DNA from 3 places in the Yersinia fenwicki genome. Region 3 is predicted to be linked to each of the others. Evidence: predicted binding sites of a transcription regulator. Region 3 holds the regulator's gene; each other region holds the start of a gene.

Region 1 (6,116 bases), 1.4 Mb from region 3:
TTACGCCGTTATATCTACAATAGCAGCCTGCTTTATCATGTTCGTATATTTATCGCGTTGATGGGTGTAACGGCGGTTCCTTGGTGGATTGATCAGCCAAAGCTAACAATCCCCTTAACACTGGGTGTCGTGGCTGCAGCACTAACTGATCTTGATGACCGCCTGGCTGGGCGGTTACGTAATCTATTCATTACGTTGATTTGTTTTTTTATCGCATCAGCCTCTATTGAACTTTTATTTCCTTATCCTTGGCTTTTTGCCCTTGGCCTGACCTTTTCAACTTGTGGTTTTATTCTGCTGGGTGCCTTAGGCCAACGTTATGCCACCATCGCCTTTGGTGCATTATTAATTGCCATTTACACCATGTTGGGTACTTCCATGTACCATATTTGGTACCAGCAACCCCTGTTACTGATACTTGGTGCCGTTTGGTATAATGTCCTGACCCTCTGTGGGCATCTTATATTTCCTATTCGTCCGTTGCAGGATAATCTGGCCCGTTGCTATCAACACTTGGCCCAATATCTTGAAGCAAAAGCCAATCTATTTGACCCGGATATAGAAGATGATGTCAATCAACCACTTATAGATGTGGCAATGGCTAACGGTACATTAGTCTCGACATTGAACCAAGCCAAAACCTCACTTGTTACGCGGCTAAAAGGTGATCGCGGTCAGCGCGAGACCCGGCGCACCCTCCACTATTATTTTGTTGCACAAGATATTCATGAACGCGCCAGTTCATCACACGTCCAATATCAAGTATTGCGGGAAAAATTTCGCTACAGCGACGTGTTATTCCGCTTTCAACGTCTGCTCAGCATGCAAGCCCGAGCCTGTATGAAGCTGTCGCAATCCATTCTGATGAGACAAAAATATCAGCATGACCCGCGTTTCGAACGGGCGTTTACATTTTTAAATGCTGCATTGGCTCGAGAGCTCGCACAAAATGAGAATGTACCGCAAGTTAAAGCACTGTCTCATTTGCTCAAAAACCTGCGCGCCATTGATGCCCAACTGGCTGGCATTGAATCAGAACAAGTATTAGCCGAAGGCCCACAACCAGAAAGTCGCTTATCCGATGATCGTCTCACCGGATGGAGTGATATCAAGTTGCGCATCAGTCGCCATCTGACCCCTCAATCCGCACTCTTCCGTCATGCTGTGCGCATGTCCGTTGTACTCTGCGTAGGCTATGCGTTTATTCAACTTACCGGCATGCGTCATGGGTATTGGATCTTGCTGACCAGCCTTTTTGTCTGCCAGCCCAACTACAATGCAACAAGACGCCGGCTCGCGCTGCGCATTATTGGCACCTTGGCAGGTATCCTTATTGGGCTCCCCATCCTGTATTTTGTGCCGTCTATTGAGGGTCAGTTAATCCTGATTGTCATTACTGGTGTACTCTTTTTTGCTTTCCGTAATGTTCAGTATGCTCACGCGACAATGTTCATTACTTTGTTGGTGTTGCTCTGTTTTAACTTGCTCGGGGAAGGATTTGAAGTTGCCGCACCGCGTGTGTTTGACACGCTACTTGGTTGCGCTATTGCCTGGGTTGCAGTGAGTTTTATCTGGCCTGACTGGAAATTCCGCCAACTTCCCGCGGTTGTTCACAGAACACTTAATGCGAATTGCCGTTATTTGGATGCTATTTTAGTGCAATATTATCAAGGTAAAGATAACAGCTTGCCCTACCGTGTTGCCCGGCGTGATGCACATAATTGCGATGCTGAATTGGCCTCTGTTATCTCAAATATGTCAGCGGAGCCAAAAAACGACAAGGAAACACAGGAGGCGGCATTTCGCTTACTTTGCCTCAACCACACCATGCTGAGTTATATTTCTGCATTAGGTGCTCACCGTGAAAAACTGACTAATACTGCCACGTTGAATTTACTTAACGATGCTATTTGTTATGTTGAAGGTGCTCTTGAGCAAGAACAACTCGATAGTCTAAAAATGACACAAGTATTAGTGAGCTTATTAACCCGGCTACAGAGCTGTAATCCTGAGCCGGAGAGCAAAGATCAATTGGTTTTACAACAGATTGGCTTATTGCTCGAATTATTACCTGAGCTTAGTGAACTGAATAAACGTATTGGCCAAGCTGGCTAATGAAATCTCGGGCCAGTTTCCATCAATGGCCCTTCTCTATATTGTTTCATATTGCGCGACACCGGCTGGCTGAATGTGCATTTCAAACCATTCAATCAGCTCGCTACGCAACATTAGAGGCAACACTGCACAGTGGTGACCACTGATTGCCCCCGCAAGTGCCAATAATACATTGACGCCTAATGTGCGTCGTAATGTGCGTAACTTCAGGTAACAACGCTTAGCCCCCTCAAGCTTAAGCTCTGCCGCGCTCTGGATACCCACTTTCCATAATAACCGCTCAAGGCTGGCACTGAGATTGGGTAAATCCTTCAAACGAACTGGGGGACTTCTTTTACTTAAAACTTCGGATTTAGCCCCTTGATATGACTGTTTTGCAAAGTGGCGTAATGCAAGATCATCGTCCCACAATGCTAAATCAACCCAATAATAACGCAGTGAAACAGGAAGACCGCGTTTAGCATAAACAAGATTAACCATCCCTCTGGTGCGGAATAAGTTTTCAACCAAGTCATTAGCACGCAGATACAACTCCCCTTCCGAAACGACTGCAAACATAATGTTATCGGCTAACAGGCCGTAACCACCAAATTGTGAGCGGACTGTGATTTGGCCCAAAAAATCAAAACGGCACCGAACCTGCATGATCTTGTTCTCTGATACTTTTTTCATCACTACTCCTTTAGTAAAAATCCGATCAAACGTCCCTTTTTAGTTGCAATAAGTGTAAGAGGAACAACTAATTAGAAAATACGCAATATGGATAACTGAGCCAAACACAAAATCAACTTTTGCGTATTTACATCGCAATAATGCGAAGCGTCTTGTAAAAATTTAGTTGATCTTCGAACAAACAGTGACTACTGTATATACATACAGGAAACCACAGGCGAGGTTCATCATGCGTACTCAATCACTAAAACCTTATAATGCTAATTATCATTCTCTTATTACCCGTGACACACAGGAAAGAGTTGATGTGCCAACAGATAGTGGCCTTATCAGTGAACTTGTTTACAGTGAAAATCAGCCTGCGGTAGCACAATTACTGCTTCCTTTATTACAACAGCTCGGTAAACAGTCCCGGTGGCTCTTGTGGCTGACCCCACAGCAGAAATTAAGTCGTTTATGGTTGCAGCAATCAGGCTTGCCAATGAGTAAAGTCGTTCAGGCGAGGCAGATCAATCCATTATCTACTGTTGATGCAATGGAAAAGGCGTTGTTGACGGGAAATTACAGTGTCGTTCTTGGATGGCTACCCGAGTTGTCAGAAAATGACCGCATTAGATTACGTTTAGCAGCAAAGTTAGGAAATGCTTATGGGTTTGTTATGCGTCCTCTGAATGACACAAAACTCGATCAAGGACAGTGCGCAACGTTAAAAATTCATTCTTCTTTGTATCATTAAGTAAATTTAGGATTTATCCCATGAATTATTACAATATTTAGGGCTTACTCCTGCAAAATCAGCATAAAGCGAGTCAGAATGCGGCTTGCGGCGGAAAATAAGGTCTAGGAAATACTATATTCCACGGCTAAATCGTTAAAGATTATGCACTATTTCGCTTTTTTTTCAGCCGGTTTATCACATCACACTTGTAACTTTCTCGCCACGTTGTAGACTTTACATCGCCAAGGTTGCTCTAAAACGCCAAATTATACTGGCAGCGTGATTAACGGGAGCGTTAAAACCTTGACGAAGAATTTTAACCAAGGGCTTAGCTTTTAAAGCTCATTGCCTATTTGGATGATAACGAGGCGTAAAATGAAAAAGACAGCTATCGCATTAGCAGTGGCACTGGCCGGTTTCGCTACAGTAGCGCAAGCCGCACCGAAAGATAACACCTGGTACACCGGTGGTAAACTGGGCTGGTCTCAGTATCAAAATACTGGCACTGGCGGTATCTATGGCGACCAAGGCAATGACGGTCCAACTCACAAAGACCAATTAGGTGCTGGTGCGTTCTTGGGTTACCAAGCAAACCAATACTTGGGCTTTGAAATGGGATACGACTGGCTTGGCCGTATGCCTTACAAAGGCGACCTTCGTAACGGCGACTTTAAAGCACAAGGCGTTCAACTGGCTGCAAAACTGAGCTACCCAATTGCTCAGGATCTGGACCTGTACACCCGTTTAGGTGGTATGGTTTGGCGTGCAGACTCAAGCGCGTTTGACGCAGCTTCTGGCGACCGTCAGAACAACCATGATACCGGTGTTTCTCCACTGGTAGCACTGGGTGCTGAATACGCATGGACCAAAAACTGGGCAACCCGTATGGAATACCAATGGGTTAGCAACATTGGTGATAAAGCTACCGTTGGTGCTCGTCCAGACAACGGCATGCTGAGCGTAGGTGTTTCTTACCGTTTCGGTCAGGAAGATGCAGTAGCTCCTATTGCTCCGGCTCCAGCTCCAGCTCCAGTTGTTGACACCAAGCGTTTCACTCTGAAGTCTGACGTGCTGTTTGCTTTCAACAAAGCAACGTTGAAACCAGAAGGCCAGCAAGCTCTGGACCAACTGTACGCACAACTGAGCTCTATCGATCCTAAAGACGGTTCTGTAGTGGTTCTGGGCTTCGCTGACCGTATCGGTCAACCAGCTCCTAACTTAGCTCTGTCTCAGCGTCGTGCTGATAGCGTGCGTGATTACCTGGTTTCTAAAGGTATCCCTGCTGACAAAATCACCGCTCGCGGTGAAGGCCAAGCAAACCCAGTTACTGGCAACACCTGTGACAACGTGAAACCACGTGCTGCTCTGATTGAGTGCCTGGCACCAGATCGTCGCGTAGAGATCGAAGTTAAAGGCTACAAAGAAGTTGTAACTCAGCCACAGGCTTAAGTTTACTGCTTCCGTAAAAAACCCCGCATTGCGGGGTTTTTTTTATCGTGAAATTAAGAAAATCAGATCAAATGACATTTTCTTGATTTCACTGTTCCTACCGTGTTGATATCGATTGATACCCGCTCAGCTCAACCATCCTTACCAAGAATATCTTGCAAGTCCTGCTTCAACGACGACATCTGATTCTGATACTTCTCTTTACGTTCAGCATCTTCAATTAACTGAACAACAGTCTCTGACAGTGTATTACCTCGACGCCTTGCCAGCGCTGCCAAACGTTGCCACACCAGAAATTCCAGATCGATTGATTTCTTGCGAGTATGTTGATGTTCTGCATTAAAATGGCGCTTACGCCTGGCCCGTATAGTCTGCTTCATCCGGGTAGCCAGTTGCATATTCATATGCGTATCAATCCACTCCAACACCTTCACGGGTTCACTTTCCAACTTCATCAGTTGCTCGACAGCATCCTGAGCAGCACTGTTTTCTATATGACGAGTAATGGCTTCACCTTCACGGTGTTTTTTAACCAAATACGCCCATTTCCAACCGCTTTCCAGATTTTCCAGTTGCTGATATTTCATCGTGAGCTCTTTAGTGACCGCGTAACTTAAGTTAAGCATAACAGTTTTACGCAGAATTTCACCCTACTAAAAGTGTATGTTTAGTTTGTTTTTTGTACGGAATACTGTCGATATCTTACTCCTTGCCCCCAACTGCTACTCTACGTATATGAAGTCTGGTTTATTCTTGTATAATCGCCCTTTCCCTTTTTGACGATTGCATCTATCACTTTGACCAATAACAGACTTGAATGGCAGTCACTGCTGCCGAACACAACGCCATATGAAGCGTTATTTGCTACTGCCTCCCAGTTGGAGCCTGTTTCTTTCGCGGCGATTCAAGCTCGGCTTGAGAATGGAATGACACTATTTTGTCATCCGCAATCACTGCCGCGTTTTATGTTAATCAAAGCACAGGAAAGCACTGAGTATCTGGCACTGATCGCTCAAGCTGTTAAAGAGCTCCAGCCTGAGGCCTCAGCCTTGTTTGGCGGAGACTACCTCGTGCATGGGCACCAAGTCAGTTGGCAACCGGCCCAACGCGGTGACGAGCCATTTGCGGCGATTTCACGCTGCCTCTATCAGGAATGGGTAGA
Region 2 (6,116 bases), 1.4 Mb from region 3:
TTAACCCCGATAACAGACAGCAAGCAACAAGCAATTTTTTCATTATTCTGAATACCTTATAAAATTCTCTGATAAATATGGGGGGTACGCTTTTTGCATAAGGGCCGCAAAGCGGCCCTGTCTATGTTAATTGCCTCAGAGCAAAATATAACTACTCATGTGGCGGCGGGGCCAATACTTCACGATTACCGTTATGCCCCGGTGTACTGACGATCTGCTGAGCTTCCATTTGTTCAATAATACGTGCAGCGCGGTTATATCCGATACGGAACTGGCGCTGCACACCGGAGATAGATGCACGACGTTTCTCCAAAACAAAATTCACCGCCTGATCAAACAGTGGGTCCAACTCTTCGTCGCTATCCAGGCCAAGGCTACCGCCTTCACCTTCATCGCTGCCACTGAGAATGCTCTCAATATATTGAGGACGGCCTCGCGCTTTCCAATCATTAACCACTGCATGCACTTCCTGATCTCGGACAAAAGCACCATGAACACGGACCGGAATTGAGGAGTTAGGTGCCATATACAGCATATCCCCCATACCCAGTAGTGATTCTGCCCCCCCCTGATCAAGGATAGTTCGTGAGTCAATTTTGCTGGAAACCGTAAATGCGATACGGGTTGGGATATTGGCTTTAATCAAGCCAGTAATCACATCCACAGAGGGTCGCTGAGTTGCCAGAACCAAATGAATGCCGGCAGCTCGGGCTTTTTGGGCCAAACGAGCAATCAGCTCTTCAACTTTCTTACCCACCGTCATCATTAAGTCAGCAAACTCATCTACCATGACGACGATATAAGGCAATTTCACTAGCATTGGCGGTGAGATATCCATGCTATCGGAGGGTTTCCAGAATGGATCTGGAATTGGCCGCCCCATAGCTTCAGCTTGTGCAACTCGCTCATTATAACCGGCGAGGTTACGTACGCCCAAAGCCGACATCAGCTTATAACGCCGTTCCATTTCGCCGACACACCAGCGCAATGCATTCGCCGCATCCTTCATATCCGTAACAACTTCGGTTAACAGATGAGGGATCCCCTCATACACCGACAGTTCCAGCATTTTCGGGTCAATCATGATAAAGCGTACATCATCTGGTGTGGCTTTATACAAGATGCTGAGGATCATGGCGTTAACACCAACTGATTTACCAGAACCGGTTGTACCCGCCACCAGCAAATGAGGCATTTTTGCAAGATCAGCCACTACCGGTTGCCCCGCAATATCTTTACCCAACACGATAGCTAACGGTGATGGATTATCACGGAATTTGGCGCAATCAAGCACTTCGCGCAAATAAACGGTCTGACGATGTTTATTGGGCAGTTCTAACCCGACGTAAGGTTTACCAGGAATGACCTCAACCACACGTACGGCAATGGCCGATAGCGAGCGGGCCAAGTCACGAGAAAGATTGGAGATACGTGAAGCTTTGACACCCGGCGCTAAATCAAGCTCAAAGCGAGTAATCACTGGCCCTGGCGAAATACCGACCACTTCCGCTTTCACCCGATAATCCCCTAGTCGCGCTTCAACCAAACGAGCTGTTTGCTCCAAAGCAAACATATCAACTGGCTCTTCTTCCGCTGGCGGCGAAGAAAGGAGATCCAGCGTAGGCAATGGGGTTGTCGGTTTGACCAAAGGTTGGTCATTACGCATCAGGAACGGATGGATCAAACTGTCCATCGCCGGGGTTGGCTGCACCGGTGATACTGGCTGTGCTGATGCCGCAGGTTGCACTGGTGTTGATTGATCTGAATATACTTGGTGAGTTTGATTTGCCTCTGATGTCTGATAAGCCGAGACCTGTTCAATGTGCTCTGGTGCTGAAGGACGTTCCACAGGCGCAGGCTGTGCGGCTTCGTCAACATACGAAGAAAGCGTGAACAGAGGTTCACGTGGACTTTCATCAACCAGATCGGCAACAGGTGAGAATGTAAAGGCACTGCGAGTATCTACAGGCTGCATCTCTTCAACAACAGCATGTTCATATTGGCTATTGCCACTGTTTTCACCATGTGTTGCGCCATAGCGATGTTGCTGCTGTGCGGCAAAAGCTTGTCGTAATGCCGCCTCTTGCAAGGCTTGCTCATCTTCCGGCTCTACCGCTGAGAAAGTACTCACTCCCGTATCGGCTGATTGTCCATAACGTTCGGATTGCTGATCAGCGAAGGCTTTACGTAAGGTTGCCTGTTCTAGTGCATCATCATCTTCAGATATGACACCTGCGGTAACCATTGTCTCTGGAGCTTTAGGCGTTTGCACTTCTTGCTCACGTTGCTCCTGCTCCGCCATACGTTGAGACGGGAGTTTGATTCCGTAGGATGCCAGCTCGCGTCTTGTAGGGATGCGGACAGGATTAGGCCGTGGTAACTCCGGCCCTATACCTTGTTTAACCTGTGAACTGCTATCACTGCTAGCAGTAAATGCTGGCATAAACGTAGCTGCGGCTGCAGTTGTTGCGACAATCCCAGTAACAGAAGCAGAGCCAGGGCGACTGAGTGAGCCCATAGCGGCCAAGTTATCTGTATCTGCTCCTAATCCTGGATTCATATAAGGTGTATTTTCCACCTGATCGCTAAGTCGTTGTGCTGTAGAAAAATCAAATGGTGAATGGCTGGTCGGCGTTGCGGGCTTATCCCATGAACCCAGTTGAGGCTCAGGCCGTTCAACCGGTGGAGCAATATGTGTTGGCGCAGGGGACGTCGCTTCTTGTGGGATCTCAAAAGAATAGAGCGGCGGCGTTGCGGCGGCTTTATCGGCCATCGCCACTGCACTGTCGCTGATAATGTGTTCAGGCGGATTCCCAGCAGAAGATAATCCCGATTGCTCGCTATTATCTGTCGCACGCAATGTACTCAATAATGGATCATAATCATTTAATGACTCATCGCTTTCAGCCACAATGTCATCTGTCGGATTTACCCCATCCAATATTGGGTTAGCAGGCGTGTCAGTTACAGATGGTGCCGAGAACAAAACATCGTCGTCATCTGCATGGGCTGCATTTGCCAACAGCGCGCTAGCCGCGGCGGCCCCGGCTACTGCTTTGTTATTTGCACCGATACCCTTATCTTGCTCGACGGTATTCGCTTCTTCAATTTGGTCATCGTCATCTTCATCATAACGTTCTTCGCGACGTGAACGATTGGTCACAAATGTTAATGAACCTAAGACGACCCCACCAATTCTCTCAGCAATGACTAACCATGACCAGCCAGTGAAAAGCGTCAGACCGACAGCCCAGATACACAGCAACGTCAGGGTAGCGCCAACACCATTGAACCACGGCAACATGGCATTACTGAATAGACTCCCGATTACCCCACCGGAGGCGAAGTAATACAGATCGTCAATATTTAATGCAGCCAGCCCGCATGACGTTAAAATCAGCGCTAACGTGCCAATCAGGCGCAGCGAGAGAGCAAAGTAATCGATATATTCATTGGCATCACGCTGGCGGAATGCGGCCCAACACAACATCACCATAATGGCAGGAATTGCATACGCCAATACACCAAAAGTGAAGAACAATGTATCAGCCATCCAGGCACCCACACTCCCACCAAGATTATGGATAGGCTCGTGCCATGAGGTTTGTGACCAACTCGGGTCTGAAGGATTGAAACTAAGCAGCGCGGCCATTAGGAAGGCTGCCAAAATGGTTACTACAATCAAAACAGCCTCAAGCAAACGACGCCCACTGCTGAGTTTTTTCAAAGTAACTTCTTTATCTTCTGTATATTCCTGGCTCAAGAAAGGCTCTCCAGGTTCCTGTTAACTGGTATGAATAACAACGCCGAGAACCTTCCCGGCGCTGAAACTGTATGAATAAACAGGAGTGTAACCAAATTACTCAGGTTTTGCACCTGCCTGTTTATCGCGTTTTAATCACCAAGTGGCTAGTCTGCTTCACTTCTTCCATCACCACATAGGTCCGAGTGTCATTGACACCCGGCAGGCGAAGCAAGGTCTCACCGAGTAATTTTCGGTAAGCAGACATATCGGGCACGCGGGTTTTCAATAAATAGTCAAAATCACCGGAAACCAAGTGACACTCTTGAATTTCATCGAGTTTTTGTACTGCGGTGTTAAATTGCTCAAACACATCCGGAGCACCACGATTCAGAGTAATCTCAACGAAAACCAGCAATGATGCATCCAAATACTGTGGATTAAGCAGTGCAGTATAGCCATTAATGAAGCCCTGACGCTCTAAGCGACGAACCCGTTCCAGACATGGTGTTGGTGACAACCCTACTCGTTTTGAAAGCTCAACGTTGGAGATACGCCCATCCTTTTGTAATTCATTTAGGATGTTACGATCTATACGATCAAGCTCTTTCCCAGGACGTTTTTTATTATCTGTCATCTTATAGTCTCTCTTAATTTCCTTGAGTCTGCGACATACTCTCATCATCAATAAATTTAGAATATATAGCAAACAACGACCCGCAGCCTGTTTTATGCAAATATATCAATACGTTGTTATCTCACACCCTGTCTGTCCAATCGCATGCGAGGCACTCGATGATTATTAGCGTTGAGGAAGAGATAGCGCATCACGAACAGCCGCAGAAACATCCCCCCTACGGTTGTTCGAGAACATACTCCACATGCCATCCAGTATTAATCGAAAACATTCCAGGGCTTTCGATTGGTATCACTGATACCAAATCTGAAATTATGGCGCGCAGATAATTTCTTCTTCCTATGATGTTTTCGCAAATGCACAGCCGATTGTCAAAGTAAAAGAAGTTAAATCAGTAGAACGTGCCAGAATTAAAATCTTAGCCGCCCTCTGCGACCTATTTTTTCACCGTTTTTAAGCAATGAAATAGCGCTAAAACGCACCAGCACATTGCGGGTATTTTTTGAACTATCGGCTGGCAAGCCACATTCTTTATAGGGTCAAAGGGTTTTCAGACTATTTGGCCCATAACGTAAAAATGAATTTTGGTCTAATTAGCCCATTACCCTATTTTTGTTTAACAGCTAACTGTCGATTCTTAATACACTTAGTTCATTAAATAGGCATTACCTATCAAACAAATCGCTAACAACATTTTTGTCTGCTTTTTTTAATGCTCGAATTTCCCTACAATCGTTGACATTGTCCGACATTGTGGGAAAGAGGTATTCATGAGTACGGCTAAACATAGCAAATTGATTATTTTGGGTTCTGGCCCTGCGGGTTATACAGCGGCAGTTTATGCGGCACGCGCCAACTTGAATCCCGTATTGATTACCGGAATGGAAAAAGGCGGTCAATTGACCACCACCACCGATGTCGAAAACTGGCCCGGTGACCCGGAAGGTCTTACCGGCCCGGCACTGATGGAACGGATGCATGCTCATGCAGAAAAATTCCAGACAGAAATCCTGTTCGACCATATCCATAAAGTCGATTTACAAAACCGTCCATTCCGCCTTTTTGGCGATAGTGCCGAGTACACCTGTGATGCCTTGATCATCGCGACAGGTGCTTCTGCACGCTATCTTGGAATGGAATCGGAAGAGGCATTCAAGGGTAAAGGGGTGTCTGCCTGTGCAACTTGTGATGGCTTCTTTTATCGTAACCAAAAAGTTGCCGTCGTCGGTGGTGGCAATACCGCCGTTGAAGAAGCACTGTATCTGGCCAATATCGCCGCGGAAGTTCATCTAATTCACCGCCGTGATAGCTTCCGGTCAGAAAAAATTCTGATTGACCGTCTAATGGAAAAAGTGAAAAACGGCAATATCGTGCTGCACACTGACCGTACGTTAGATGAAGTGCTGGGTGACGATATGGGCGTGACAGGCGTGCGGCTGAAGTCGACCAAAAACAGTGAAACCGAAGAGTTAGCGGTAGCGGGCGTATTTATTGCTATCGGTCATAGCCCTAACACAGCTATCTTTGGCGGCCAGCTAGCACTGGAAAATGGTTACATTAAGGTGCAATCAGGTATCCAGGGCAATGCAACACAAACTTCAATTCCGGGCGTATTTGCTGCGGGTGATGTTATGGATCACATTTATCGCCAGGCAATTACCTCTGCGGGTACCGGATGCATGGCAGCACTGGATGCAGAACGCTATCTGGATGGGTTAGTTAACGATAAATAATCTC
Region 3 (6,116 bases):
AATGTGGCTTATCAGCCTGAGTGCTGGAAAAAGTCTGAGCTTGGTACATTTACTGTAGTTTCATCGGTTATGACTGCATCAATTACCCATTAATATTACTCATTGAGTAAACCAAACAATCGGAAAGAATATGTGATTATACCATAGAACTTTATAATGGCAGTCTGAGTGATAGTTGTAGCTAACACATGGCAACACGCGACTAGCAGCTTTGACTTGCTAAAGTTGTGACACTCCGCGACATCCTATTTTTTCATCTATCGGCGATTAGCTGTAAATATGATAAAATTGGCACCATTCAAATGCTGCGGGATGTACATGATGAACCCTATCAATCAGGAAAAGCTGCTTGCTCAGGCTGAAAGCCTGTGCCAACAACGAAACGTCCGGCTGACACCGCAACGTCTTGAAGTCTTGCGTTTGATGGCGCAACAGCCTGGTGCAATCAGTGCTTATGATCTGTTGGATTTACTGCGTGTTTCTGAACCACAAGCTAAACCGCCAACAGTCTATCGTGCATTGGATTTCTTGCTTGAGCAGGGGTTTATTCACCGTGTTGAATCAGCAAACAGCTATGTGCTATGCCATCATTTTGAAGAGCCAACTCATACTTCGGCATTATTTATCTGCGATCGCTGCAAGATAGTGACTGAACGAACAACTGTTGGTATCGAGGAAGCTCTGGCACAGTTAGCAAAACAGTCTGGTTTTACCCTGCGCCATACGGTGGTTGAAGCTCATGGTTTATGTGCTGAATGTGGGGAAGTCGAAGCATGTGAAAGCCATGATCATTGTGGTCATGACCATTCTATTGTGACTAAAAAGAAGTAGTCCCTGATGATAAAAGTAGACTGTCGCCTGATAGGCGGCAGGATAAGTATGAGAGGAATAATGGCTATAGAGAATAAATAAGAATTTAAATAAAACAAGACACATCCTTGTGTCAATTCGATATAAATAAGATACCTGAAGAGTATTGCTAATTATTAAATTCACCACTAAGTTTTAATGTGAAGAATATAAAAAACTAAAGGTTATTTAATAAATAAGTATTCTATGAATACCAGAAGCTCGATTTATTTATATCGATATCAGTTTAACACCGCTACCAGCGATATTTGCTGTGATCTTCCCAAGCCTTAACTTCTTTCTCGGCTTGCTCTTTCTGATAGCCGTATTTCTCCTGGATTTTACCCACCAGCTGGTCACGCTTACCTTCAATGACGGTCAGGTCATCATCGGTTAGTTTGCCCCATTTCTCTTTCACTTTACCTTTAAACTGCTTCCAGTTACCGTCGGCTTGATCTTTATTCATAATATCTCCGTTACCTTTGGATTAGTCAGTTTATTTAATTAAATACGGTAATAAATAGTTTAAATTTGAAATCGTTCCTTCGCTTACCGTATGAATAACTGTAGCAGAGGATACTGATAATTAAAGTCAGATTAATATTAATCACTGATACTTGAGAAATAAACAGAAAGGAAAAGCTGATAATATTCAGTTAAAACAGCAAGTAATAACTTATTATCGGAATATTCTCAAACTAGATTGAGTTGAATATAAAAGGGATAAAATTCTTTATATACCCTTCTTACTGAAGGGTATATAAATCAACGCGAAAATCAGATCCAGTCGCCATTACGGATGACACCAACGGCTAGACCTTCAATAGTAAAACTTTGTTCACGTAGATCGACTACAATCGGCTGGAACTCACTATTTTCTGGCAGAAGTTGGACGATATTACCTTGTTTTTTCAAGCGTTTTACCGTTACTTCATCATCAATACGCGCAACAACCACTTGCCCATTACGTACATCTTGGGTTTTATGTACAGCGAGCAAGTCACCGTCCAGAATACCGATATCTCTCATCGACATTCCATTTACCCGCAACAGGAAATCCGCACTCGGCTTAAACATGGAAGGATCGACTTTATAGTGGCCTTCAATATGCTGCTGCGCTAATAGTGGCTCCCCTGCGGCAACCCGGCCAATCAGTGGTAAACCATCTTCTTCTTCCATCAATAGACGGATACCGCGAGAAGCGCCGGAGACAATCTCGATCACACCCTTACGGGCCAGTGCTTTTAAATGCTCTTCAGCGGCGTTAGGAGAGCGAAACCCCAGGCGCTGCGCAATTTCGGCACGGGTCGGTGGCATACCTGTTTGCGCTAGGTGATCGCGCACAAGGTCATAAACCTCTTGCTGTCTGGTAGTAAGTGCTTTCATTCCGCCCCCTGTTTGTTTATACAGTCTTGCTGTGAGTATATACAGGTAAGTGAGTATTGGGAACCAAAGAGTGAATAAAAACAGGGATTAATCACTGTTTACATCCACAGCGCTGTTTATCGCGTTGTTTATCGCATTCTTAGCCGACATGCTGCCAGAGCACTGTTACCCATATAAATAACGCCAACAAAATGGCCAGACATACGGCAGCAGACCCCATATCCTTGGCCCGTCCTGATAGTTCGTGGAGTTCACTGCCGATGCGGTCCACCACCGCCTCAATAGCACTATTGATAACTTCAACAATGACGACTAGCACCACACTCGCGATCAATAAAATACGTGCTGTGGCCTCTATATCTAACCAAAAGGCCAGTATGATAGCGAGTATGGCAGCCACTGCTTCCTGGCGAAATGCGGCTTCATTTTTCCAGGCTGCGGTTAAACCTTTCACAGAATAACCAGCAGCTTTATAGATTCGGGTTAATCCAGTTGACTGATTTGCCATATTTTATTGCCTTTATCTTAAGTTAATGATGATTTTTGCCGCTTTCTGTTGTCTCATCACCACAGATCTCAAAACCAGTTTCTGGTATCCTTGCGACGAATTGCTAACAAGAGGCTTCATGTAGTTATGTCAGGTTGGCGTAAAATATATTATAAGTTATTGAATTTACCACTTAAATTGTTGGTAAAAAGCAAGGTTATTCCGGCAGATCCTGTGACTGAGTTAGGGTTAGACCCGTCTCGTCCTATTCTGTACGTTTTGCCTTACAATTCTAAGGCTGATTTACTGACTTTGCGAGCGCAGTGTCAGGCTCAGGATCTGCCCGACCCATTGATTCCATTGGAAATCGATGGTGTGCAGCTTCCCAGCCATGTCTTTATCGATAACGGCCCAAGGGTATTTCGCTATTACGCCCCGAAGCAGGAATCGGTAAAAATATTCCACGATTATCTCGATCTGCATCGCAATAACCCGGAGTTGGATATTCAAATGCTGCCGGTGTCGGTGATGTTTGGCCGCTCTCCAGGGCGTGAAGGCCACGGTACGCCACATCTGCGCGTACTGAACGGTGTGCAGAAATTCTTTGCAGTATTGTGGCTGGGCCGCGATAGCTTTGTGCGTTTTTCCACCACAGTTTCACTGCGCCGGATGGCCAGTGAACATGGTACAGATAAAACAATTGCCCACAAACTGGCGCGCGTAGCGCGGATGCACTTCTCACGTCAGCGTTTGGCTGCTGTAGGCCCTAGCCTGCCGGCACGTCAAGACCTATTCAAGAAACTGTTAACATCCAAAGCGATTGAAAAAGCGGTCGCCGATGAAGCTCGCACCAAGAAAATCTCCCATGAGAAAGCGCAGCAAAACGCCATAACGTTGATGGAAGAAATTGCCGCCGACTTCTCTTATGAAGCCGTGCGTCTGTCGGATCGGGTTTTGAGCTGGACGTGGAACCGCTTGTATCAGGGGATTAACGTCCATAATGCTGAGCGTGTACGGCAGTTGGCGCAAGATGGCCATGAAATCGTCTATGTGCCTTGCCACCGCAGCCACATGGATTACCTGCTGCTATCTTATGTCCTTTATCATCAGGGGCTGGTGCCGCCGCATATTGCTGCCGGTATTAACCTTAATTTCTGGCCCGCTGGCCCGATCTTTCGCCGCTTAGGTGCGTTCTTTATCCGTCGTACCTTTAAAGGCAACAAGCTCTATTCCACCGTGTTCCGTGAATATCTGGGTGAGTTGTTCACCCGGGGCTACTCAGTGGAATACTTTGTTGAAGGCGGGCGTTCACGTACCGGCCGTCTGTTGGAGCCCAAAACCGGCACTTTGTCGATGACCATACAGGCTATGCTGCGCGGCGGTTCACGCCCAATCACCTTGGTGCCGATTTACATCGGCTACGAGCATGTGATGGAAGTGGGGACTTACGCCAAAGAGCTACGTGGTGCAACTAAAGAGAAAGAGAGCCTGTTACAGATGTTGCGGGGCTTGCGCAAGCTGCGCAATCTCGGTCAAGGCTACGTCAACTTTGGTGAGCCAATACCGTTGACCACCTATCTGAATACCAATGTGCCGCAATGGCGTGATGCTATCGATCCTATTGAAGCACAGCGCCCAAGCTGGCTGACGCCAGCGGTGAATGACTTGGCCGGTAAAATTATGGTCAGAATTAACAATGCGGCAGCAGCCAATGCCATGAACTTGTGTTCTACCGCATTGTTAGCATCACGTCAGCGTTCACTCACCCGCGAGCAGTTACTTGAGCAACTTGATTGCTACTTGCAACTGATGCGCAATGTGCCTTATGCGAAAGATGTCACCGTGCCGGATAAGACGCCGGAAGAGCTACTTAATCACGCCTTGAATATGAATAAGTTCGAGGTGGAGAAAGACAATATTGGTGACATTATCATCCTGCCACGGGAACAAGCCGTGCTGATGACCTACTATCGCAATAACATCCAGCACTTGCTGATCCTGCCATCGCTGATTGCTAGCATGGTAATGTACCAGCGGCGCATTACCCGTGCCGAATTGTTACGCCAAATCAGCATGATCTACCCAATGCTAAAAGCTGAATTGTTCCTGCATTACAGCAAAGAGCAACTGCCACAGACCCTAGATACGCTGATTGATGAACTGGCGCGCCAACAGTTGATTTGCGACAAAGGAAGTGAGTTGGTGCTGAACCCAGCCCGTATTCGCCCACTGCAATTACTGGCAGCGGGAGTGCGAGAAACCTTGCAACGTTATGCGATTACCCTTTCATTGCTTAGTGCGAACCCCAGTATCAATCGGGGTGCGCTGGAGAAAGAGAGCCGCATTATGGCACAGCGTTTATCTGTGTTGCATGGGATTAACGCGCCGGAATTCTTCGATAAAGCGGTGTTCTCAACCTTGGTGGGCACATTGCGGGAAGAGGGTTATATCAGTGACAGCGGTGATGCTATTCAGGAACATACACTCGAAGTTTACAATATGCTGAGCGCATTGATGACACCGGAAGTGAAGCTGACGATTGAAAGTGTCAGTATGCCAGCAGAAACCAATAACCTGCTGCCAGAACCTGAGGCAGAGGATAAAGAAGAAAACTAACTCTTCGCTCTGTTAAGTAAAAACAAGAATGGCCGGATTCATCATCTGGCCATTTTTTTATAGATAACTAATGAAGATACCGAGAAACAACACCAATCCTACGTAATTATTATTCAAAAACGCGCGGAAACATGGATCACGTTCACGTCCAGCAATTATCTTCTGTTGGTGGACAAACAGAGTACCAGCCAGCAGAATTGACCAATAAAATGCTCCGCCAAGATTCATCAGCCAGCCAATAGTCACCATTAGAACCAGCGTTGCCAGTTGCAGCAAACCAATAATCAGCTTGTCCTGTTGACCAAACAAAATCGCAGTAGATTTGACGCCAATCTTCAGATCGTCATCACGGTCAACCATCGCATATTGGGTATCATAAGCCACCGTCCAGCAGATATTGGCCAATAAAAGTAGCCAGCAGACCAAAGGTAAACTTTCGCTCACGGCGGCAAAACCCATTGGGATTGACCAACCAAAAGCTGCACCCAAGACCACCTGAGGCAGATGTGTCACCCGCTTCATAAAGGGATAGACCCAGGCTAATGCCAGTGCTGCCAATGATAGCCAGATAGTCATGCTATTGAGCGTGAGTACCAACCCGAACGAGAGCAATACCAAGACGACAAACAGGACTTTACTTTCTTTCTCGCTGATAAGGCCGCTAGGTAATGGCCGTGATGCGGTGCGTTTCACAAAACCGTCAATGCGGCGGTCAGCATAATCGTTGACGACACATCCAGCCGCGCGCATAAAAAAGACGCCCAAGACAAAAACAATC

What was found. Region 3 encodes LexA, which represses DNA repair genes until DNA is damaged. Its sites were predicted from a motif close to TNCTGTATGTACATACAGNA; they were not measured.
Region 1: a site for LexA is predicted at 2,977-2,996, ahead of sulA (SOS-induced cell division inhibitor SulA). Genes of this name have one in related genera too.
Region 2: a site for LexA is predicted at 3,829-3,848, ahead of ACF3VQ_RS07745 (DNA translocase FtsK 4TM domain-containing protein). Genes of this name have one in related genera too.

What each region holds. Positions count from the first base shown of each region.
Region 1 is NZ_CP170755.1:1,786,308-1,792,423, reverse strand. Features, by position in the region: gene yccS (YccS family putative transporter) at 1-2,115, shown strand, start outside; gene ACF3VQ_RS08025 (TfoX/Sxy family DNA transformation protein) at 2,152-2,787, opposite strand; gene sulA (SOS-induced cell division inhibitor SulA) at 3,017-3,523, shown strand; gene ompA (porin OmpA) at 3,881-4,954, shown strand; gene matP (macrodomain Ter protein MatP) at 5,086-5,541, opposite strand; gene ACF3VQ_RS08005 (AAA family ATPase) at 5,752-6,116, shown strand, end outside.
Region 2 is NZ_CP170755.1:1,712,633-1,718,748, reverse strand. Features, by position in the region: gene lolA (outer membrane lipoprotein chaperone LolA) at 1-43, opposite strand, end outside; gene ACF3VQ_RS07745 (DNA translocase FtsK 4TM domain-containing protein) at 152-3,763, opposite strand; gene lrp (leucine-responsive transcriptional regulator Lrp) at 3,885-4,379, opposite strand; gene trxB (thioredoxin-disulfide reductase) at 5,150-6,112, shown strand.
Region 3 is NZ_CP170755.1:356,553-362,668, reverse strand. Features, by position in the region: gene dusA (tRNA dihydrouridine(20/20a) synthase DusA) at 1-49, opposite strand, end outside; gene zur (zinc uptake transcriptional repressor Zur) at 322-831, shown strand; gene ACF3VQ_RS01595 (CsbD family protein) at 1,106-1,315, opposite strand; gene lexA (transcriptional repressor LexA) at 1,627-2,235, opposite strand; gene ACF3VQ_RS01585 (diacylglycerol kinase) at 2,375-2,743, opposite strand; gene plsB (glycerol-3-phosphate 1-O-acyltransferase PlsB) at 2,870-5,338, shown strand; gene ubiA (4-hydroxybenzoate octaprenyltransferase) at 5,396-6,116, opposite strand, start outside.